2 regions of the Sneathiella aquimaris genome follow, and region 1 is predicted to be linked to the other one. Evidence: riboswitches for the same ligand, from Rfam matches in the RefSeq annotation. Region 1 holds a riboswitch; the other holds the start of a gene.
The links. A riboswitch is a leader RNA that binds a small molecule or an ion and turns the genes downstream of it on or off. The one in region 1 is predicted to bind glycine.
Positions count from the first base shown of each region.

Region 2: it holds a riboswitch for glycine, as region 1 does, so the genes downstream of both, OIR97_RS04415 (L-serine ammonia-lyase) here and gcvT (glycine cleavage system aminomethyltransferase GcvT) in region 1, are expected to answer to the same signal.

Region 1 covers NZ_CP112881.1:1,167,220-1,178,362, reverse strand. Annotated here, with positions in the region: gene OIR97_RS05375 (F0F1 ATP synthase subunit B family protein) at 1-354, shown strand, start outside; gene OIR97_RS05370 (F0F1 ATP synthase subunit B family protein) at 354-839, shown strand; gene gcvPB (aminomethyl-transferring glycine dehydrogenase subunit GcvPB) at 1,144-2,703, opposite strand; gene gcvPA (aminomethyl-transferring glycine dehydrogenase subunit GcvPA) at 2,700-4,043, opposite strand; gene gcvH (glycine cleavage system protein GcvH) at 4,043-4,417, opposite strand; gene gcvT (glycine cleavage system aminomethyltransferase GcvT) at 4,460-5,569, opposite strand; glycine riboswitch at 5,630-5,729, opposite strand; glycine riboswitch at 5,733-5,819, opposite strand; gene OIR97_RS05345 (PAS domain-containing protein) at 6,017-6,538, shown strand; gene OIR97_RS05340 (methyl-accepting chemotaxis protein) at 6,513-7,922, shown strand; gene OIR97_RS05335 (hypothetical protein) at 7,967-8,536, opposite strand; gene ispH (4-hydroxy-3-methylbut-2-enyl diphosphate reductase) at 8,733-9,689, shown strand; gene thrB (homoserine kinase) at 9,712-10,686, shown strand; gene OIR97_RS05320 (protein phosphatase CheZ) at 10,683-11,143, opposite strand, start outside.
Region 2 covers NZ_CP112881.1:959,379-970,521, reverse strand. Annotated here, with positions in the region: gene rsmI (16S rRNA (cytidine(1402)-2'-O)-methyltransferase) at 1-152, opposite strand, end outside; gene OIR97_RS04450 (LysR family transcriptional regulator) at 179-1,105, opposite strand; gene OIR97_RS04445 (acyl-CoA dehydrogenase family protein) at 1,221-2,432, shown strand; gene OIR97_RS04440 ((2Fe-2S)-binding protein) at 2,599-2,790, shown strand; gene OIR97_RS04435 (tetratricopeptide repeat protein) at 3,434-4,039, shown strand; gene OIR97_RS04430 (hypothetical protein) at 4,112-4,462, shown strand; gene OIR97_RS04425 (glycosyltransferase) at 4,481-5,659, opposite strand; gene OIR97_RS04420 (alanine racemase) at 5,775-6,914, shown strand; glycine riboswitch at 7,005-7,090, shown strand; glycine riboswitch at 7,094-7,179, shown strand; gene OIR97_RS04415 (L-serine ammonia-lyase) at 7,233-8,708, shown strand; gene speE (polyamine aminopropyltransferase) at 8,712-9,566, opposite strand; gene speD (adenosylmethionine decarboxylase) at 9,563-9,988, opposite strand; gene OIR97_RS04400 (MFS transporter) at 10,186-11,143, shown strand, end outside.

The DNA of each region.
Region 1 (11,143 bases):
TCACGGGATCTGGACGAAGCCAAACGGCTTAGCGAAGAATCTGAAAAAGCAAAGGCCGAATATGAGGCTGCTTTGGATGACGCTCGCAACAAGGCCCATGGCATGGTTGCCGGGCTAAAAGCTGAACTCGCCAGCGATCAGGAAGCCAGCAAAGCCAAACTGGAAGCTACTCTTGCTGCAAATGCAAAAGAAGCAGAACAGAGCATTGCCAAGGCGAAAGAAACAGCCTTATCCAACGTAAAGGATATCGCTGGGGAAGCTGCAAAAGCCGCAGTTTCCAGACTGATTGCCATTGATGTTGCAGATAAAGATCTGCAAGCCGCCGTAAATGCTAATCTGAAAGGGGACGCATAATGTTACAGTCTCCTTCATTTTGGGTTGCAATTGCCTTTATTGGTTTTATTGCTGTCGTTATTTATTACAAGCTGCCTGCCATTGTCGGTAAGCAGCTCGACGACAGGGCTGATCGTATTAAAAACGAGCTCGACGAAGCGCAGAAGCTTCGCGAAGAAGCCCAGGCAATGTTTGCTGATTATCAGCGCCGCCAGCGGGATGCTCTCGCTACGGCTGAAGACATTGTTGCAAAAGCCAAAGAAGATGCTGAAATTCTCCGTAAAGAGAGTGAAGCTGAATTGCAGGCCTCGCTAAAACGACGGCAGGAACTTGCTGAAGCCAAAATTAAACAGGCCGAAGAAAAAGCCCTCGCTGAAGTTCAGAATATTGCCGTTGATGTTGCGATCGCAGCGTCCGAGAAGCTGATGAAAGATAACCTGAAGGCTAAAGAAGCCGGAAGCCTGATCGATCAGTCGATCAAGGATCTTGGGTCACAGCTGAACTGATTGCCGTTCCAACGCAAAAATTCACAAACCCTGCATTTCGATGCAGGGTTTTTTTATGCCTTCGATATTTCATGGAAAGCGTCTTTCCCTTAAGTAAGGATCATTGGAAGTAGATGGCGGAGCTTTACCGCCCTGAAATCCGTTCATAGAACTGCGTTAAAGCGCGAATGAGCGCCTTATCACGCTGTTTGGTATCAATTTCCCTCTCCTCCTCGTAAAAGGGGATAGGCTTGGCCCCTGTTGACCATCCCACAAAAAAACGCCCGCCATTTTTATGGCGGGCGTTGCAGGTTCTTAACCGATCTTATTGTTCAGATGGTTTCCATCTCAAAATCGGCTTCCGGGCGGCCCCGGTCTCATCCAGGCGACGCCTCGGCGCATATTGCGGAGACTGAGAAAAAACAGTCGGATCATTGCTGGTTTTTGCCTTATCGATCAGATAACGCATGCTCCCGATGAACAAATCCAAAGTTTCTTTGCTTTCGCTTTCTGTCGGTTCAATCAGCATCGCACCATGAACAACCAAAGGAAAATACATCGTCATCGGATGATATCCTTCATCAATCATCGCCTTTGCCAGATCCAGTGTGGTAACGCCAGTGTCCTTCAAAGTACTGTCATCGAACAACGCTTCATGCATACAAACTCCATCAAAGGGTGCATGCAACACATCGTTTAAGCCAGCGCGAATGTAATTGGCGTTCAGAACGGCATCTTCGGCAATCTGCCGCAGTCCATCTGAACCATGGCTAAGCATATAGGCCAGCGCCCGGATAAACATACCCATCTGTCCATGATAGGTCTTCATGCGTCCAAAGCTGTTTTCCGCATCCCCCTCCACATGTTCCTGAAGCCGATAACCGCTGTCGTCCTTAACCACATAAGGAACAGGAGCGAAAGGCGCCAAGGCATCAGATAACACAACTGGGCCTGAACCCGGACCACCACCACCATGAGGCGTTGAGAAGGTTTTGTGCAGATTGATATGCATCGCATCAACACCAAGATCGCCCGGACGGGTCCGGCCCAAAATGGCATTCAGGTTTGCACCATCACAATAAAAATACCCACCAGCTTCATGCACCAGGTCGGCAATCAACTTGACGTCATTTTCAAACAGACCGCAGGTATTTGGATTGGTCAGCATAACACCCGCAACATCGGGTCCCAGCTTGGCTTTAAAGGCCTCCATATCCATGCGACCGTCAGCCCTTGCCGGCACAGCGTCGACTTTATATCCGCATAGAGCTGCGGTTGCAGGGTTGGTACCATGTGCTGACTCAGGAACAAGAATGCGGTTCCGTTGCGCACCTTCTCCGGCTGCTTCGTGCGCGGCCCGTATGGCCATAACACCACATAACTCACCATGGGCACCAGCCGCAGGAGACATAGCAACGGCTGGCATACCGGTTATGGTTTTCAGCCAATGACCCAAATCATCAATAAGGGCAAGCGCCCCTTGAACGGTGCTTATTGGCTGTAAAGGATGGATATCGCCAAGACCGGCAATCCGCGCTGCTTTTTCATTGATGCGCGGATTATGTTTCATCGTGCAGGAACCCAGAGGATAAAAGCCTGCATCAATGGAATAATTTTGACGACTTAACCGAACATAGTGGCGAAGAACCTGCGGTTCTGACAAATCGGGTAGTCCAGTCGCTTTTTTGCGATCCAGCCCCCCAAGACGGGATTTTACCTTTTTAGGTTCCGGCAAATCAACACCAACGCGGCCAGTCACCCCTTGTTCGAAAATGAGAGGTGTTTCCAGATTAAGCGCCCGGTTTCCCGTGAAGGTATCAGAAACGGCCTGTGCCTCATCCAATTCACCGGGACGGGTCGGACGTCCAACATTGTTTAGCATCAGACAAGCTCCTTCAGGGCAGAAACCAATTTTTCAACATCGGTTGCTTTTACTGTTTCGGTGACCGCAACGAGCAGCAGGTTGTCCAAAGCAGCATTTCCAGGGATAAGCCGCGAGACAGGGACACCACCCAAAACACCGTTATCAGCCATCGCTTCGACAGCTTTTTCGGCAGAACATGGTAATTTCACCGTAAATTCATTGAAGAAAGTGTCGTTCAGAACATCAAAACCTTCCAAAGAATCAATGGCTTCAGCGACCGTAACCGCTTCGCCATGATTGATTTCTGAAAGCTTGGCAAGACCAGTTTCTCCCAGAAGGCTCATGTGAATGCTAAACGCCAATGAACACAAACCAGCGTTGGTACAGATATTACTGGTCGCCTTTTCTCGGCGGATATGCTGCTCTCGCGTGGAAAGGGTTAAAACGAAACCGCGTTTTCCCTCTTGATCCGTTGTTTCGCCGCACAGCCGGCCGGGCATCTGCCGGACAAACTTATCGCGCGTTGCAAGCAGACCAACATAAGGCCCCCCATAAGACAAAGGAACGCCAATAGACTGTCCCTCACCCACAACAATATCAGCCCCCATCTCTCCGGGCGGTGTTACCGCGCCCAGTGATACAATTTCGTTCACAACAACGACCAGCAATGCCCCGACTTCGTGGCATTGTTCCGCAAGGTCACTAAGATCCTGCAAACGACCAAAGAAGTCCGGGTTCTGAACAACAACACAGGCAATATCTTTTCCAAGACCCGCTGTGTAATCCTCATCTCCCATTGGGACTGTTGGATATTCGACAGCTTCAAAATCAGTATATTGCAGCGTTGTCTGAGTAACTTCGCGGTAATGCGGATGCAGATTACCGGACAGGATTGCTTTTTTGCGCCGTGTCACACGACATGCCATCAAGACGGCTTCCGCACAGGATGTTGCACCGTCATACATGGAAGCGTTTGCCACATCCATTCCGGTGATCAATGCCACCTGACTTTGAAATTCAAACAGCGCCTGCAGCGTTCCCTGACTGATTTCCGGCTGATAGGGCGTGTAGGCAGTCAGAAACTCTGATCGCTGTATCAAATGATCAACAACCGAAGGAACGTGATGTCGATAAGCACCAGCCCCTAGAAAAAAGGGGGCTTTTGTCGGCGAAAGACTTTTCGCGCCATAGGCTTGCATCTGCGCATCCACATCCATCTCGGGTGCATGTTTAGGCAAATCCAACAGGCCTTTCAGTCTAGCGTCCTCTGGAATATCAACGAAGAGATCATCAACCGACCCAACACCGATTTTTTCCAGCATCGCCTGCCTTTCGGCAGCGGTATGCGGCATATATCTCATTAGCCAAGACCTTCAATATAAGACTTGTACGCATCTTCATCCATCAGATCGTCCAGTTCAGAGGCGTCAGCGACTTTAAGCTTTGCAAACCAGCCACTGCCCAACGCTTCGTCATTTACCAGAGAAGGCGTATCTTCAAGATCACCGTTCACCTCAACAACTTCACCGGCAACTGGAACATAAACTTCTGATGCCGCTTTAACACTTTCAACAACAGCAAGTTCATCCCCTTTTCCGAGGTTAGCGCCCACTTCGGGGACTTCGACAAAAACGACATCGCCCAGTTGCTGCTGTGCGTAATCACTAATGCCGACGGTCGCGATGTCACCCTCAATGGAAATCCATTCGTGATCTTTGGTATATTTAATGCTCATCTGATTTTCCCAAATTCAATCTAAATTTTCAGGTTTGAGGACTTAGCCCCGGTAATATCTTTGTTCGACAAACGGCATCTTGACGATTTTTGCCGCCCTTGCTTTTCCGCGGATAATAAGTTGAACTTCTGTTCCGGCAGCTGCGAGTCCCAAAGGAACATAGCCCATGGCAATCGGTGCCTGCAGGCTGGGCGCAAATCCGCCGGACGTAATCTCGCCGACAACATTTCCGTCCATATCTGCAATTTCTGTATGTTCTCTTGCGGGTGCCCGCCCTTCAGGCAGAATTCCAACGCGTTTCATGGCTGGCTTGTCCGCAATTTCTTTTACAATAATATCGGCGCCGGGAAATCCGCCTTCTTCCCGTCGCCGTTTGCTGATTGCCCATAACAGGCCCGCTGACACGGGCGTTGTTTCTGTTGTCAGGTCATGGCCATACAAACACAGGCCTGCCTCCAAACGTAAGGAGTCTCGCGCCCCCAAACCAATGGCGGCGACTTCCTCCTCTGCGAGGAGTTTCTTGCAAATTGCAACGGCGTTTTCATTTGGAATGGAAATTTCGTACCCGTCTTCACCTGTGTACCCTGACCGGGTTACAAAGCACGGGATGCCATCGATCTCGAGTTCCTTGAAACTCATAAATGGCATAGTCGCCACTTCCGGATTAAAACGCGCTAAAACGCTGGCACTTTTTGGGCCCTGCAAAGCGACAAGAGCCCGGTTTGTCAGTTCTTCAACAACGGCCTCTCCCGCCAATCCGTCTTTTAGAAGGGCAATATCCTGTTCTTTGCAGGCAGCGTTCACGACAACAAACAGATCATTCTCGCGGCGGGTGATAATAAGATCATCCAGAATACCGCCCTGCTCATTTGTAAAAAAGCTGTAGCGCATTTCGCCATCTTTTAGGGACTGGATATCGCCGGGAACAAGCTTTTCAATGGATTTTGCAGGATCTTTCCCGGTGATCACTACCTGCCCCATATGAGACACATCAAACAACCCGGCAGATTCGCGGGTTTGTAAATGTTCCTTCATAATTCCATCAGGATATTGCACAGGCATATCATACCCGGCAAAGGGGACCATTTTGGCGCCTAGCTCTATATGAAGGTCGTAAAGAACGGTCCGATTAACATCAGAAGTGTTTACCATAAGAAATCTCAATCCAGCAAAGAGGTTATGCCGCGATACACTTGTACCGAAAGCAACCCCCTCTGTCTTAAGGACCTGAGAGATTTGACGTTGCGAATCCTACTGGATTCTAACGCTTACCCCTTCGGTGAAATTACCAACGGTAATTTGCTTTCCAGAGTTTCATCCCCCTGCGGTCCGGGTGCCTGAGAGTTTCCGGGGCGGTTGCTCCTTCGGCGATGGATAAATCCATCTCTCCCGCAGGGATCATCTGTATGAAGCCGTGATAATAGCCAAGCTTTTCGTTCTGTCAAACGAACAAACGACCTTCCTGCGAACTAAGATCATTTCGATCTTTATTTTCTTGCTGCCTTTAACAACAGTAAATTAATAATATTACAAAGTATTAACCATTTTGAGCCACTGTGGGGGAAATAGAACTGTGAAACAAAGATGGTTTAAAACAGAATGCGCCCAGACACTCCGCCCACAGATCAGGAACGCCATCTTGGCAGAAAAGAAATCATTGTCAGTAAGACAGATCTCAGTGGTAAAATTACCTACGCAAATCGGAAATTTATGGAGATATCAGATTTTTCCGAACCGGAACTACTTGGGGTCCAACATAACCTGATCCGCCATCCAGATATGCCAAGAGCGATTTTCCATTATTTGTGGGATCAGCTGGAAAAAGGCAATGAAGTCTTTGCCTATGTTAAAAACCTGTGCAAGAACGGTGATTACTACTGGGTCTTCGCTCATGTAACCCCTTCTGTTCAAGATGACGTCACAGTCGGATACCATTCCAACAGGCGGGCCGTCGATCCAGACATCGTCACCAAAATAATCGCCCCCTTCTATCAGAAACTTGTTGCCGAAGAGAAATCCCATTCGTCGCCGAAAGAAGGATTAAATGCCTCCCTTGGCTTGCTCTCAACATTTATCCAGGATCAAGGAGGCAACTATGACAAATGGCTCTTCTCTCTTTAAATCCATTTCGCCCGTAATTGGAGCCGCCCTTGTTACCAGTGCGGCCTTCGCGATTTACCTGTATACTCAAAATTCGTTCAACTTCATGTCCATTGCATTTGTCGGTGCTTTGGTGGCAGTGGCTGTTGTCGCAATTAAGTTCAGGCGGGATGCCCGAAAAGCGATGCAGGAGCGGGACAATATGAGATTGATGCTGGAAGCACGGGCGGGCGATATGACCCATACCGGATTTCAAACTCCCTCCCATTCCGCTGACGAAATCAAAAAAGTTGAAAATATTTGCAAACGACTGGCCGTGGGTGATTTTGAAGCCCGAATTTCCCACATAGAAGAAGGCACCGAGCTCACTGAATTAATGTGGTCCATCAACGAATTAGCAGATCGGACTGATGCCTTTATGAGGGAAGCCGCAGCATCCATGCAACATGTGGCCGACCAGAAATATTACCGCCGAATTATTGATTTTGACATGGATGGTGCTTTCAAGCGCACGGCTGCCACCATTAATGAATGCACAAACATGTTTGAGCATCGAACGAATGAATTCAGCGACGTCATTTATCAGTTTGAACACACAATCGGCAGCGTCTCAAAATCAATATATGAGAGCGCCGAAGGGTTGCACCATTCAGCCGATCTCCTTTCAAGTCATGCAAGTGATGCGGCAACACAGGTCGATAATGTCAACAATGCTGCGATAAATGCCTCCTCTAACTTTCAAACGGTTGCAAGTTCAGCTGAAGAAATGTCAGCCTCTATTCAGGAAATCGGACGACAAGTTCGGAACTCTCTTGAAAATGCCCAAACGGCCTCGCAAATGGCCGATAGCGGAAATACGAAAATCAAAGGTCTGGCACTCGCCGCCCAATCAATTGGCGAAGTTGTGAAGCTGATTGAGGATATCGCGAGCCAGACAAATCTTCTGGCCTTGAATGCCACCATCGAAGCCGCCCGGGCGGGCGATGCGGGTAAGGGCTTTGCGGTCGTTGCCAACGAAGTTAAAAATCTGGCCAATCAAACAGCAAAGGCAACCGAAGATATCAGCAAGCAGATTGTTGATATTCAAAACGCGACGGATGAAGCCGTCTCTTCCATGGAGACAATCAATTCATCGGTCAGCGATATCAACCATGCTGTCACCGCCATTTCCTCGGCCATGGATGAGCAAAATGCGGCCACTCAGGAGATTGCGCAAAGTGTTGCAAGTGCCTCTGAAAGCACTGTATCGGTGTCAAATAATATCAAGACTGTAAAAGTATCGACGGAGGCAACCTCCGCCACCAGTAAAAAACTCCTTACCGAAGCCGACACCCTTCAGGAACATTCAAAAGGACTGGAAGACAATGTTTCTTCCTTCCTTGAACATGTTCGAAAGGTCATTTGACGATAAGTCGTTTTTGAAAGCGGGTCCGCGTCCCGGTGCCGTAGTTAGTTGACTTTGTTACGGTTATATTCCAGCTCTTCCTTGGTGAGTTGCAGTCCTAAAACGATCGTATAATCACGGCCGTCCCGATTGGTTGGCAAAGGGATTCGCTGTACAATCTCTTCCTGAACAGCACCCCGACGCCGACCTTCTGCAACCTCTACCGGACTTTGCAGGATCTTCTTTGTCAAAATCCGGCGTGAGCTGTCTGCAATCGCAACGAAGAACGGGAATGTATGGGTTTGGCCTTTCGCCGCCGGCCCTTTGATCGCACCAATTCGCAAAATTAACTCCACGACCAGTTCGGTATCATCATTTTCATAAAAACACTCCCCGCTGACAGGTGCGATAATCCCCTCATATTCGACATCGACAAGATCGCGGCCCGGGCCATCCTGAAAAACGGTAATTGTGTCCGCGTTTGGCAGAACTGAAACGGCAGGGCACGGCAGGACGACTTTATTTGGGTTAAAAATATCTGGCAGGGCCGCATCAAAAGATCCACTACACGCGCTTAACAAAGACAGTGAAATCATCGAAGCTACAAGTTTTCCGCGACTGAAAAAACGTATCATACCCTGCTTTTCTTTCATTATTCCAAATTCTATGACCGGATTAGTACGTCTCACACTGGTGTTCATCTGGAAATTGATGTACTAATTCGCCGAATTTAGGATGGACGGCTCCTTTTAGCAAGCGACGCGGCGCATTGTTGCTGGATAATTCTGAAAAGCAGGAATAATTCAGCTATTTCTGCCGGAGGTGGATGGTATGACACGTGAAAAAAGAACTCTTCTTCTCGCCGCTCCGCGCGGATTCTGCGCTGGCGTTGATCGAGCGATTCAAATCGTTGAAAAAGCGTTGGTAAAATATGGCGCTCCCGTATACGTCCGCCATGAGATTGTTCACAATCGTTATGTGGTTGAAAATCTGGAAAAAAAGGGGGCTGTTTTCGTTGATGAACTGTCAGATGTCCCCGCTGACGTCCCTGTCATTTTCTCCGCGCACGGTGTTGCAAAGTCAGTTCCAGCCGAGGCAGAAGCAAAGAAAATGTTCTTCATTGATGCAACCTGCCCACTGGTCAGCAAAGTCCACCGGGAGGCAGAACGGCACAAAAAGGACGGTCAGGAAATTATTCTGATTGGCCATAAAGGGCACCCGGAAGTCATTGGCACAATGGGACAATTGGCCGCGGGAGAAATCAGTCTGGTCGAAACGGTTGCGGATGCCGAGAATTTTGAGCCAAAAAATATAGATGGCAAGCTTGCCTATTTGACGCAAACAACCTTATCTGTTGATGAAACTAGAGACATCGTCGCGACGTTAAGCCGCCGTTTCCCGTCAATCGCGGCACCCAAGAAAGAAGACATCTGTTACGCGACGACCAATCGGCAGGCCGCCGTAAAGGAACTTGCCTCGCAATGTGATGGTATTCTGGTCATCGGCGCACCAAACTCGTCAAATTCCATGCGTTTGGTGGAAGTTGCAAAAAAGATCGGCTGCCAGCATGTATCACTGGTTCAACGGGCGACGGACATCCCGTGGGACAATCTGCAAGGCTGCCAGACGATTGGGATAACAGCCGGCGCTTCTGCCCCGGAAACACTTGTTGAAGAGGTAACTGATGCTTTTGCAAAACGGTATGACGTAACCATAAAAGAAGTTGTAAAGACCGAAGAGCATGTAACGTTCAAACTTCCGCGCGAATTGGAAAATGTGAGCGAATAAGAATAGGAATGGCAGAACCACCATGGCTGTTTACACCGACATATCTGACGATGATCTTGATCTGATTGCCGGGGATTATCCCATAGGCGAGATACTGTCCTGTAAGGGGATCGCGGAAGGGGTCGAAAATTCCAATTTTCTGCTTCATTCAGAAACTGGACATTATATTCTAACGATCTACGAAAAACGGGTAAATGAAGCAGACCTGCCTTTTTTCCTCGGATTGATGGAACATCTTGCAGATCATGGATATGTTTCGCCGCGCCCGGTTAAAACCAAAACCGGTGACAGCCTGTCCCGCGTTGCGGGCAAACCTGCCGCCTTAATCGAATTTCTTGAAGGCCGGTCGATGCGGCGCGTCTCCCCTGAACACTGTGCCCTGCTGGGGCGTTCACTGGCTGATTTACACATTGCGGGTGGCGGATTTCAAATACAAAGACCCAACTCTTTGACCATAGACAGCTGGCGTCCCCTTTTTGAGGCCAGTCTTGCCAGTAAGGGTATCGACCTCATTTCAAAACGGGAAATCAGCGAGATCTCCACAGAAATTGGCGATTTGGAGAAAAACTGGCCTGAAAATCTGCCAGAAGGTGTCATTCACGCAGACTTGTTTCCGGATAACATCTTCTTTTTGAACGGTCAGGTTAGCGGCGTTATCGACTATTACTTCGCCTGCAATGATTTCCTGGCATACGATATTGCTGTCTGCCTGAATGCCTGGTGTTTTGAAAGTGATGCGAGCTTTAACATTACAAAGGCCCGGCGTCTTCTAAACAGCTATCAACGCGCCCGGCCATTGGAAAAAACCGAACTCCAAGCCCTCCCCCTCTTATCTCGCGGGGCAGCAATGCGATTTTATCTAACACGGTTGTATGACTGGATTAATCAGATTGACGGGGCCTTGGTAAAACCAAAAGACCCGTCAGAATATTTACAGAAAATCCGCTTTCTGCGAGACGTAAAATCCGTCGCAGAATTTGGTATCGACCTTCCTTAATCGAACAGGGCGTCGATTTCGTCCTGGCTGATTTCGTGGCCTTCGACAGTTGGTCCACTAAGTTCAACTTCACCGTCCATACGAGACGGCTGGCTGATTGTTTCAATTTCTGCCAGTTCGCCATCTCCACCAAGGATATCGATCATGGCAGCGATACGGTCTTCGACAAATTTTAGCGTGCCAACGACTTTGGAAATTCTTTGCCCTGTAATGTCCTGGAAGTTACAGGCTTCATAGATTTTCATTATCGCGTTGCTAATGCCTTCGGTAATTTCAATTTCGTCAGGATCTGTCGCGTTCAACTGAAGGCTTTCGTTTTTGTCTTCAATAACCTCTACCGCTTCAAGGATTGCGTTAGTCGCCCCTTCAGTATCGCCAACAACGGCGTCCAACTGGTCGGTCATTGCGTGGATTTTAGGGCCGGAATCATGAGCGTTCAAAGACGCGATTTCGCGCC
Region 2 (11,143 bases), 210 kb from region 1:
TGCCGTGTATCTTCACAGGCAAGCGCATCAACCTGTTGCAACGTCCGGATAATCCGATAAGAAATATCCTCCAGATTACCAATGGGAGTTGGAATCAAATACAGGGTTGGCTCTTCATTTAGTTCTTTATGTTCCATAAGCCGATTAACCACATCCATCCTTCAGGCGCAACAGGAACTCACTCTTGCGTTCTGTTAGTTCGATTTTTCAAAAGACGATGCGCAGCTTCAATCAAGGTTTGACGGATCCAGTTACTCACGCCCGAACGTTCTGATGATGCATGCCAATATAGTTGCAACTCCAGATCCGGCGCATCAAACGGAAGTTCGAAAATTCGGCATGGATATTGGTTGGTCAGGGACAAGGGGGTTGTCAGCACAAAATCTGATCGCTCCAACAATGCAAAAGCTGCCTGATAATGCTGAAGCCGAACGGCATTATTTCGAACCTTGCCCAATTTACTCAGCGCGAGATCAGCCACCCCACCCCCAGTTCGCCTTGAGGACACATGAATATGTTCCTGAGACAAATACTGCTCCAGATCAAGGCTCGGCTCGGCTGAAAGAAAATGATCATTTCGAACGGCACAGACGTGATGCTCATTAAGAAGTCGGGCCTGCCGCAGCTGCCCTTCTACGGCCATTGGAATATCGATGGCAAAGTCAATCTCGCTGGCCGCGAGCTTGCGGGCCAATTGTCGGCGCTCCCACTGATAGGCCTGAATTTTGATTTGAGGCGCTTTTTCCCGAAGCACAGACATAAATTCTGGAAGTAACGCCGCTTCCCCGACATCCCCAATACTGAGTCGCAAGACCTTCTTAATGTCCCGGGGATCAAAATCTTCCTCGCGGGCAATGCTGCCCTCCAACAAGCCAAGAGCTTGCCGCACAGGTCCGATCAGTTCGTCTGCCGCAGCAGTAGGGTTCATACGTTTCCTCGCATGAACGAACAATGGATCCTGAAACTGTTCTCTCAATCGAGCCAATGCGTTGCTAACCGCTGGCTGGGTCACATTTAACCTTTCAGCCGCCTGCGTTAAATTTCCAGCATCATATATGACCTGAAAAACAACAAACAAGTTCAAGTCAATCCTTCGTAAACTCATCCGATTTTGCCTAATTATAATCACTGTGAATACTATAGTATAATTATTATAAATTTCACTGATTAAATTGGGCACACTATAATGAGGGAAATTTGACACATATATGGAGCAGGCGATGTCCATTTCAGTATCCAGCAAATCAATTGAGCTAAAAAACCGCGTTGAAGCGTTCATGAACGAGCATGTTTACGGTGCCGAAGAGGTATACACCGCTCATGTTGAAAATTCCGGTGACCGGTGGTCTATTCCGCCGATCATGGAGGAATTGAAGGCCAAAGCAAAAGCAGAAGGCCTGTGGAACCTTTTCCTTGCAGAGTTTGATCAATACGGATCCGGCCTGACAAATCTGGAATATGCGCCATTATCAGAAACGATGGGACGCTCCATGATCGGCTCTGAAGTATTTAACTGCAGTGCTCCGGATACCGGGAACATGGAAGTTCTTGCTCGGTACGGAACGGAAGCGCAGAAACAGGAATGGCTCCTGCCATTGCTGGAAGGCGAGATCCGCTCGGCTTTTGCCATGACCGAGCCCGCTGTTGCCTCGTCAGACGCAACCAATATTCAGACAGAAATAAAGCGCGACGGAGGCGACTATGTAATAAACGGTCGCAAATGGTGGATCAGCGGCGCTCCTGATCCAAGGTGTAAGATTATGATCGTTATGGGTAAAACAGATCCAGACGCCCCCCGCCATCAACAGCAATCACAGATTTTGGTTCCCAAAGACACACCCGGCGTCACGATTGTCCGCCCAATGAAAGTATTCGGCTCCGACGACGCCCCTCACGGGCATGCGGAAGTCCTGTTTGAAAATGTTCGTGTTCCCGCCTCCAACCTTATTGGAGAAGAAGGATCAGGTTTTGCAATCGCACAAGGTCGGCTAGGCCCAGGCCGCATCCACCATTGCATGCGCCTGATCGGATGCGCCCAAAGATCCCTTGAGCTAATGTGTCAACGGGTTGAAAATCGCGTTGCCTTTGGCAAAAAGTTAAGTGAACAGGGTTCAGTTCGCGAAGACATTGCGAAATCAGCCTGCGAAATTGAACAGGCCCGCCTTTTGACGCTACAAGCCGCCGACAAAATGGACCAAGGCAGCTACAAAGACGCAAAAGACATCATCGCGATGATTAAGATTGTCGCACCGAACATGGCACAAACGGTCATAGATCGCGCGATGCAAGCGCATGGAGCAATGGGTTTGAGCCAGGATACCTTTATGGCGGAAGCCTTTGCATATGCGCGAACCGTTCGCTTGGCTGATGGGCCCGATCAGGTCCACATGAACTCTTTAGGCAAGCAACTGGTGCGCCGCTACACAGAGTAAAACCGGACATTTAAGAAGCCGGAAAAAAGCAAGGCTCTCATGCCTTGCTTTTTTTGTGCCCTTTTCCCTGAAATACCGAAGCCAGGCATATATAGTATTGACAATCATTCTTAACTATCCCATATATTGAGAATGATTATCATTTTCATACTGTAAGGAAATGCGGATGTATGTATGCTTGTGTAATGGGTTTACAGATCGTGATGTAAAAAGCGCGATTGCAACCGGTATCAGTGCCGTCCCGGATGTCTATCACAGTCTAGGCGCCGCGCCCCAATGCGCGAAATGCAGCGTTCATATTCGCGACATCATTCATGAAGAGAAGGCCCGGAAAAGTTTCGCTGTATCTGCGGAATAACTCGTTTTGCCGCTCCCAAAAAAGAATTACCTCCACCGGTCAGGATGGAGGTTGTCTAGATCTGCAGGCCTTATAGTTAGTTGACGCCGTGGCCTCGGCTTTTTGTTTTTGGTCATGCCTCTTAATGGACACTTAAATATTTCAGTAAACAAAAACTGCCGGATTATTTTTCAGGACAGCCCTAAATTTTAGTGTTGTCCAAATTGCGCCTCCTCCCGGATTAAAAGAACAAAGTTCTTTATTGGAAGCACTCATTATTCAGCTTCTTGCTACTCGGTTTAAGTTTGGCTTGGATCTTTTCGTCCAGTTACCTCGCTTGCCAATATTATTATCAGCTTTCAGCCTAAATGACAAATTGTCATTTTTGACAAATCATCAAAATTTTGCATCCAAATTTCATTTTATTTCAAAAAATCGATAAAAATCAGTTCTTTAATTACAAATTGCAAAAAGAATAATTCCTAAAAAAATTATTGAGCATGCTTCCACTGACCTATTTTTTCTACTTTTCGATGGCTCATAAACGTTCAATACAATTTTAAAGAGCTATCAATTCAGAATCGCACTGATATTCCAACGGTGTTTATATTTGCGCCAACTACGGATCTTCTGCACACTGACCCTATCTGAGGGAGGGGCCCCGTTGCAAAAAAGACTGAACCTGTTTGTAATGATCTCATTACTCACCCTACTAACTTTCACCGCCGCGTTTTCAGAAGCCGATAAGACGGCCGCAAACGCTTACAAGGCAGGGCGTCATCAAGAAGCGTTTTTGCTATGGCTTGACCTCGCCAAACAAGGGGACCCGGATGCTCAGTTTAATGTCGCGTTTTTATTGGAAGCCGGGCAAGGGACAAAAAGGAACCTTTCTTCTGCCTTGAAATGGTATGAACTTGCCGCCCGGCAAAATTATCCCGGTGCAACTGTAAAATTGGGACAGATCCGAAAACAACTGGATGAGCTCAACAAAAAACAACTAAACCGGTGGCTTTCTAAAGCCGAAAACGGTGATTCTGAAAGTCAATTGGCCGTGTCAGAGCTATACCGCGCTGGGGAAATTGTGCCCGCGGATAAAGTAGAGGCGATGAAGTGGCTCACGCTATCACAGGAAACAGCCCGGAACAAAAGCTTGAAAGCCCGCATTCGCCGCGCGACTTCCCTCTTAGCTAAACAGTTGTCAAATATAGAAAAACAAGAAGCGCTTAAACGGGTCGTTCTGTGGAAACAACTTCGCGTGCCAATCGAATAGGAAAATATTCTTAGTTTTGGCACGATGTCTGCATTGAACGAAGCATACTTTATTTTATGTCTGGAGGTTCTCTTGCTACACGCTCAACAACTTAGCACTTCTGTTCCCAATCGATTTGAACAGCGTGACTCCTTTCGGGTTTCCAGTCCAATGCTTCAAGTGGAAATCAATGGTCAACAATTTGCCACGACAAATTGGTCCCTCAACGGGATCCTGGTAAATGGCCTCTTGGAAAATGCCGCATTGGATAAGCCCGTCAAAGGTATTTTTGGTCCAAATGGAACCTCCGAAATGTGTCAGTTCAATGGTCGGATCGTGCGGATTGACTTGAAAGAAAAACAAACTGCCATTGAATTGGATGGAAGCAGTCGTGAAGTCGCCGCGCTGCTCCCTTTATGGGTTCTTAAATACAATCTGGCGTGAGAATTAACGAAATAGCGATCATGTGCTGAGGAGAATATCTTCCGCGCAGATCGTTATTTTTTCAATTGCCTGCTTCCAGTCCCCTTTTGACAGTCTGATGGAAATATCAGCACAGCGCTGCTTCATGTCATGGTTTCCCAGTGCTCCATTGATAATTGCAGATATCTCTGCTTCATTCGCCCCAGAAGGCACTCTGTCTCCTAGTCCCTGTGCTTTGATCAATCTTGCTGATAAATTTGATTCTGACTGTCTTGGAAACATGATTTGCGGCCGACCAGTCATCAAACAAGAGGTCGCTGTCCCCCCACCTCCAGAATGCAGCACCAAGCTTACTTTGGGCAGCATCCTGGCAAAATCCACTGGTTTTTCAAGCATCTTCAGATGTTCGGAATGGTATCGCTGAGTTCGCTCTGGACTTGCGCCTCGAATATAAGCGGTGGTGGGAACCGCGCTTTTCTGCAAGACGTTTAAAAGTATCTCACTATCTGCCGCCTCATTCGCCATATACAAGAAAATATGATCGTCTTCAGGCAATTTTGCAGGTTCAAGAGAAACTTCCAACGGCCCGCACACCGGCACTTCCCTTAACCCATCATAGGGGTCCAGTTGAGGTAGAGTGCATGCGAATTGCCCCTCACTGTTAAAAACCTCTGGCAGATAGCGATAGGGTTTGAGCCCTTTTTCACGACGTAACTTATTGAAAAGCACAAGCAATCTCTGCTGGTTCACCAGAGGCTTACCCGTTGTTATGACAGGCGGGTATTCTTTTAAAGAGGCAGGCGGAAGAGTGAAGCCATTACCAATATTGATTATCGGCACACGCCCGCCAATCGCCAGGTTGAGGCCCGGACTGTGATCAGCAACGATCAAATCAGGTTTGGCAATCGTGACCAAATCGTCCCATGCGGACATCATGGTACGCAAGATTTCCGGATACCCGAAACCCTGCCGTGCGATAACATCGGCGTAACTGGGTGTTGCAACTCCTCGCACATTCGCAATCGGCGGATTTTTCCAGTAAGGCGCCTGTATCATGGAATAGCCATGCTTTTTGACAACATCATAACACTGGGTCACATCGCGACAGGCAAACAGAATATCATGCCCTTTGGCTTTCAAAACATCAGCAATGCGAAGGAGTGGGTAAATATGCCCGAGGCTAGCCCCAAATTCCCAGCCGAATAACACTTTTGCCACTTTCGCTTCCCCTCGAACTAACCCATACTCTCGCCATCGGTTTTATTAATAAGACCACCTGTTAAAAAGTCAGGCAATGCGAAACTGCGCTAAAGACTTAACCGAGGAGAGAAGTGTGTCATTCGGTGAATTAAGCACCCCTACTTTGCTTTTGGAAAAAACCAAACTTATCGCCAATATCAACAAATTGGATTTACGGTTATCGACCCTATCCACACCATTGAGGCCTCACCTGAAAACCTGCAAGTCAGCGCGGGTCGCCGAACTGATTCCCAATATCACGCAAAATGGCATCACCGTTTCAACCCTCCACGAAGCGCGCTATTTTTTAGACAATGGCCACACTGACATCCTGTATGCGGTGTCAATCGCGCCGCAAAAATTAACACAGATAAAACAGCTTCAGGATCAAGGCGCGTCAATGACACTTATTCTGGATACACTGGAGGCTGCAAAAATGGTCGCCCAATCGTCGGAGGAGCTGCAAGCTGTCTTTCCTTGCCTCATCGAAATTGATTGCGATGGAAAACGTGCGGGCCTCCCCCCACAAGCGCCGGAAATTGTTGAAATAGCCGCATTCCTAAACGAACAAAGTGGAACTCAAATGAAGGGTGTCCTCTCTCATTCTGGCGGTTCTTACTATTGCCAAACCATACAGGAACTTCAGGAAATGGCGGAACAGGAACGCATTTCGATCACAACCGCCGCCCAGCGCATTAGAAACGCAGGCCTACCCTGCCCGGTTGTCAGTGCAGGTTCAACGCCAACAGCCACCTATGCCGCAACTCTTGAGGGGGTAACGGAATACCGTGCGGGCGTTTATGTTTTTCAGGATATGGTCATGGAAGCCCTCGGCGTGTGCCAGACAAACGATATCGCTTTGTCAATTTTGACAACAGTCATCAGTCACAACAAGTCTGGGAACAGGCTTATAATAGACGCGGGCAGCCTTGCGTTATCAACGGATCCAGGCAAAAAGAACCGTCTTGGTGAACCGCATTACGGATGCGTTTGCGACGCAACCACGGGCCAACCGATCGACGGGTTATGGGTGACGTCAACCAATCAGGAGCATGGCTTGATTTCATTGGATAACTCAAACAGATCCCTGACGGATTTTCCAATCGGGACACAGTTTCGAATCCTGCCAAATCATGCTTGCATAACGGCGGCAGCCTATCCTGGATATCACATTCTCGACGATCAGGTGCCGCCCGCCGTAATCGATTATTGGGATCGCTCTAACGGATGGTAGCGGGCAAATGTTTGGCGATTCTTCAATAAAACTTGACGCTTATTGCCTAGCCTCATAGGGTCAACCCGCCTGTAATATCAGGCACCTCTAAAATCCCTGACGGGAGAGCCCGTTTAATCGGCGCCGAAGGAGCAACCGCCCCGGAAACTCTCAGGCAAATGAACTGTCAGGTATAGAGGCTCTGGAGAGAGGGTCGGTAGAATATCCGGCTCCACCGAAGAGGTACCCGGCATCATCCGGTAATCTTTCAGGTCCACGGACAGAGGGGGCATCATCTAACAGGTAGACCGCAAGGTCACAGGGTATGAGGATGCCGATATGACGGAAATTGAAAAAGCAGGATTAGGAAGTGTAACACCGGTTATCCCAGCGAAGCCGAGAAACACTGATCCCGTGCCCACCTCACAGCTTGATGTCAATATAAGTGTGACAGACCTTTATACTATCGGTATTGGGCCGTCTTCCTCCCATACTGTTGGACCGATGCGTGCGGCCAAAAGATTTGTCGATCATCTTATTGCCGTTGAGGCATTCGATAACACAGCGCGGGTCCTGGTTGAATTATACGGATCTCTTGCGCTAACCGGTCACGGTCACGGAACTGATATTGCTATTCTATCAGGACTGTCTGGCGAACGCCCCTCCCTGATTGACCCAGAGGCGATTGCCCCACTAGTTGATAAAATTCGGACAGAAAACCTTCTCAATCTGGGAGGACGGAAAAATATTCCCTTTTTTGAGGATGAAAATCTGCTGTTCCTGAAAGATGAAATGCTGCCGGAACATTCAAACGGTATGCGCTTTTGTGCCTATACCAGCGATGGGGATCTACTGGTGGAAAAAGACTATTTCTCTGTGGGCGGCGGTTATGTTGTTTCTCACAATGAAGGAGACAGGGCAGAAACCAAAGGTCATAATATTAAGATGCCGCATCCGTTCACCTCTGCCGCTGAACTGCTGGCGGTTGGCAAGGAAACGGGCCTTAGCATCGCTGAAATTATGCGTCAGAACGAAACCACCTGGCGCAGTGATGATGAAACCAACGAATTTTTGGATAGCGTTTCGCAGGCGATGCTGGCCTGCATTCGGCGTGGCTGCGAAGCGGAGGGCATATTGCCCGGTGGTCTTAACGTCAAACGCCGTGCGGGGGCCCTGTTCAAGGAATTGATGGCCAACCCTGAACGCGCGTCCCGCGATCCGCTGACCGTTCTGGACTGGGTCAATCTTTATGCCCTTGCAGTCAATGAAGAGAACGCTGCTGGAAGCCGTGTTGTCACAGCGCCAACCAATGGTGCCGCCGGTGTCATTCCTGCTGTTTTGAAATATTATGAACGTTTTTGCCCGGGATCAAACGAAGAAGGTATTCGAAACTTCCTTTTGACTGCAGCGGCCATCGGTTCAATTTACAAAAAACGCGCATCCATTTCTGCGGCTGAAGTTGGCTGTCAGGGCGAAGTGGGTGTTGCCTGCTCCATGGCGGCAGGTGCCCTGGCTGCCGTGCTTGGGGGCACAAATGAGCAAGTCGAAAACGCCGCTGAAATTGGTATGGAACATAATCTTGGTCTGACTTGCGATCCAATTGGCGGACTGGTCCAGATCCCTTGCATCGAACGCAACACAATGGGCGCAATGAAAGCCATCAACGCGGCGCGCCTGGCCTTGTCAGGCGACGGCACTCATGTGGTATCCCTTGACGAAGTTATTGAAACAATGCGCCAAACAGGCATTGATATGCTCAGTAAATATAAAGAGACATCACAAGGCGGTCTGGCAGTAAATGTTGTGGAATGTTAGCCGTTACTCGGTCGTTGTCAGGATTTTTTTGACGTAGATTGGTAGCACGAAAGACGCTTTATGAACATCTGGCGTATAGTAACCGGTCTCAATATCAGCGTCTAGAAACCGGTCCGCAAGCGTTGCTTCAGAAAGCTTTCGCAATTCCTTGTTGTCGGTCGCCCATCCAAAGGCCAACGGACCGCCGACATAACTGGGAATTGTTGCCATATAAAAACTGACATCCTGAAACAGAAGTCCCAGACGATCATAACTATTTCTCAGCTCCTCTGCCTGAACAAAAGGCACGCCGTTCTGCGTAACGATTACACCGCCAGCCGTCAGGCAGGACTTGCAATCGGTATAAAATTCTTGGGTATATAAAACTTCGCCCGGGCCGTGTGGGTCGGTTGAGTCAATAATTATAACATCCCATTTCTGATCCGTTTCCTTCACAAACTGACACCCATCAGCAACCACAAGATCCAGTCTGGGGTCGTCAAAGGCACCATTTGAAATGCTTGGGAGGTATTTTATCGACAGATCAATAACAGAGCGGTCGATATCAACCAAAGTGACGGCAATATTGCGATGCTTTAAAACCTGACGAGCCGCGCCCCCGTCGCCCCCACCAATGATCAGGACCCGTTTTACGTTGCCATGCGCCAGAATGGGGACATGGGCGAACATTTCATGATAGATGAATTCGTCTTTTTCCGTTGTCTGGATCGCACCATCCAACGACATCACACGGCCAAAAGTACTGTTTTCAAAAATGATAAGATCTTGCAGGTCTGTTTTATCCCGATACAGAACCGTTCCCACATCCAGTGCCAGATTAACACCGCTATGAAGCCCTTCGTCAAAAACCTCCATCATGTCAAAATGCCTCGCTTGATTTCATTAATCTGCACGGTTTCCGGCTGAAACGCTTTTTTAAGCAACGGAATGCATTTGTGTGGCTCTGTTTTTCCGCACATAAAGATATCAAGGGCCATATACCCCTTGTCAGGCCAACTGTGAAAACTGATATGGCTTTCGGCAAGAACCGCCACGCCGGACAAGCCGTTCGGTTCAAACTGATGGATGTGAAAATGAAGCAGTGTCGCACCGGAAACATGAACACATTCGGTTAAGGTGCTTTCGATCAATTCCTTGTCGTTCAAACCTGTGGCTTTCCACAAGTCAACAATCAGGTGGGTTCCAGCGAAAATCATTCCGTCTTTTTCGACAAAATAATCTGGCTTTTCCACCTTTGCGTCACCACGCGGCATTTCAACAATTTCAGAAATATTCGACATTTTCACAGCCCTGATGCAAGGGCTACTGCCCTGCCTTGAAAAGATGGCGCGTTATCGCGAAAAAGGGACGGGAAAACAAGAGAAAAGTGCGAGACAGGATCCTCACCAGAAATCTCACGTTCAAAAAAGCGTCAACCTCTGCTGAAAAACCGGGAAAAACTTTGCCATCCGAATACCCGATCTCTATAGATCAAAGAATGTCTATGTCCTATATGCCCCTTGAGCTTCAGAAAAAATGGCGATCTGTCGCCTTGTTGTCTATTGCGCAAATTTTTGCACTTTCCCTCTGGTTTTCGGCCACAGCGCTTATTCCAGCCTTGAAAGAAGAATTCACCATTGGCGACTTTCATGCGTCTCTTTTTTCAAGCAGTGTTGCAATTGGCTTTGTCATTGGAACCTTTATCAGTGCTCTTTTTTCGATTGCCGACAGATTTCCACCCAAACAGATTTTTACGATCAGCGTCTTAGTCGCCAGCCTATCAAATATCAGCATTCTTCTCCTTGATCCGCTGTCCAACACAGTGATTCTTTTACGGCTGGTAACCGGTGTCAGTATGCTGGGCATTTATCCCATTGGTATGAAGATGATCGCAACCTGGGCCCGAAATGATGCCGGGACACTGGTTGGACTGCTGGTTGGGGCACTCACATTGGGAAGCGCATTGCCTCACCTTTTAAATCTTGTGAATATTGACTGGCTGGACTGGCGTTTCACCCTTGTGGGGAGTTCCAGCCTCGCTTTCTTATCCAGTATCATCATTCAGTTTGTCGATTTGGGACACCCGATTCCAAAAGCGCCTCCGTTCAAAGTCACACTGGCTTTGGAGGGCTGGAAAGACAAAGCCATTCGCTATGCCAATTTTGGATATTTTGGACATATGTGGGAACTCTATGCCATGTGGGCCTGGATCGGAATTTTCCTTCTGGAAAGCTTTCGAACTTCAGGGGAAGAAAACCCAGGCATACTGGCGAATATTTTAACCTTCACGACAATCGGGATCGGCGCTGCGGGTAGTCTGGTCTCTGGCAAGCTGGCCGACCGCTACGGACGAACAACAGTCACAATGGCTGCGATGATGACAAGTGGTAGTTGCGCCCTTCTAATTGGCCTGTTTTTTGGGGCCCACCCAGTATTTCTGACCATTATCTGTGTGA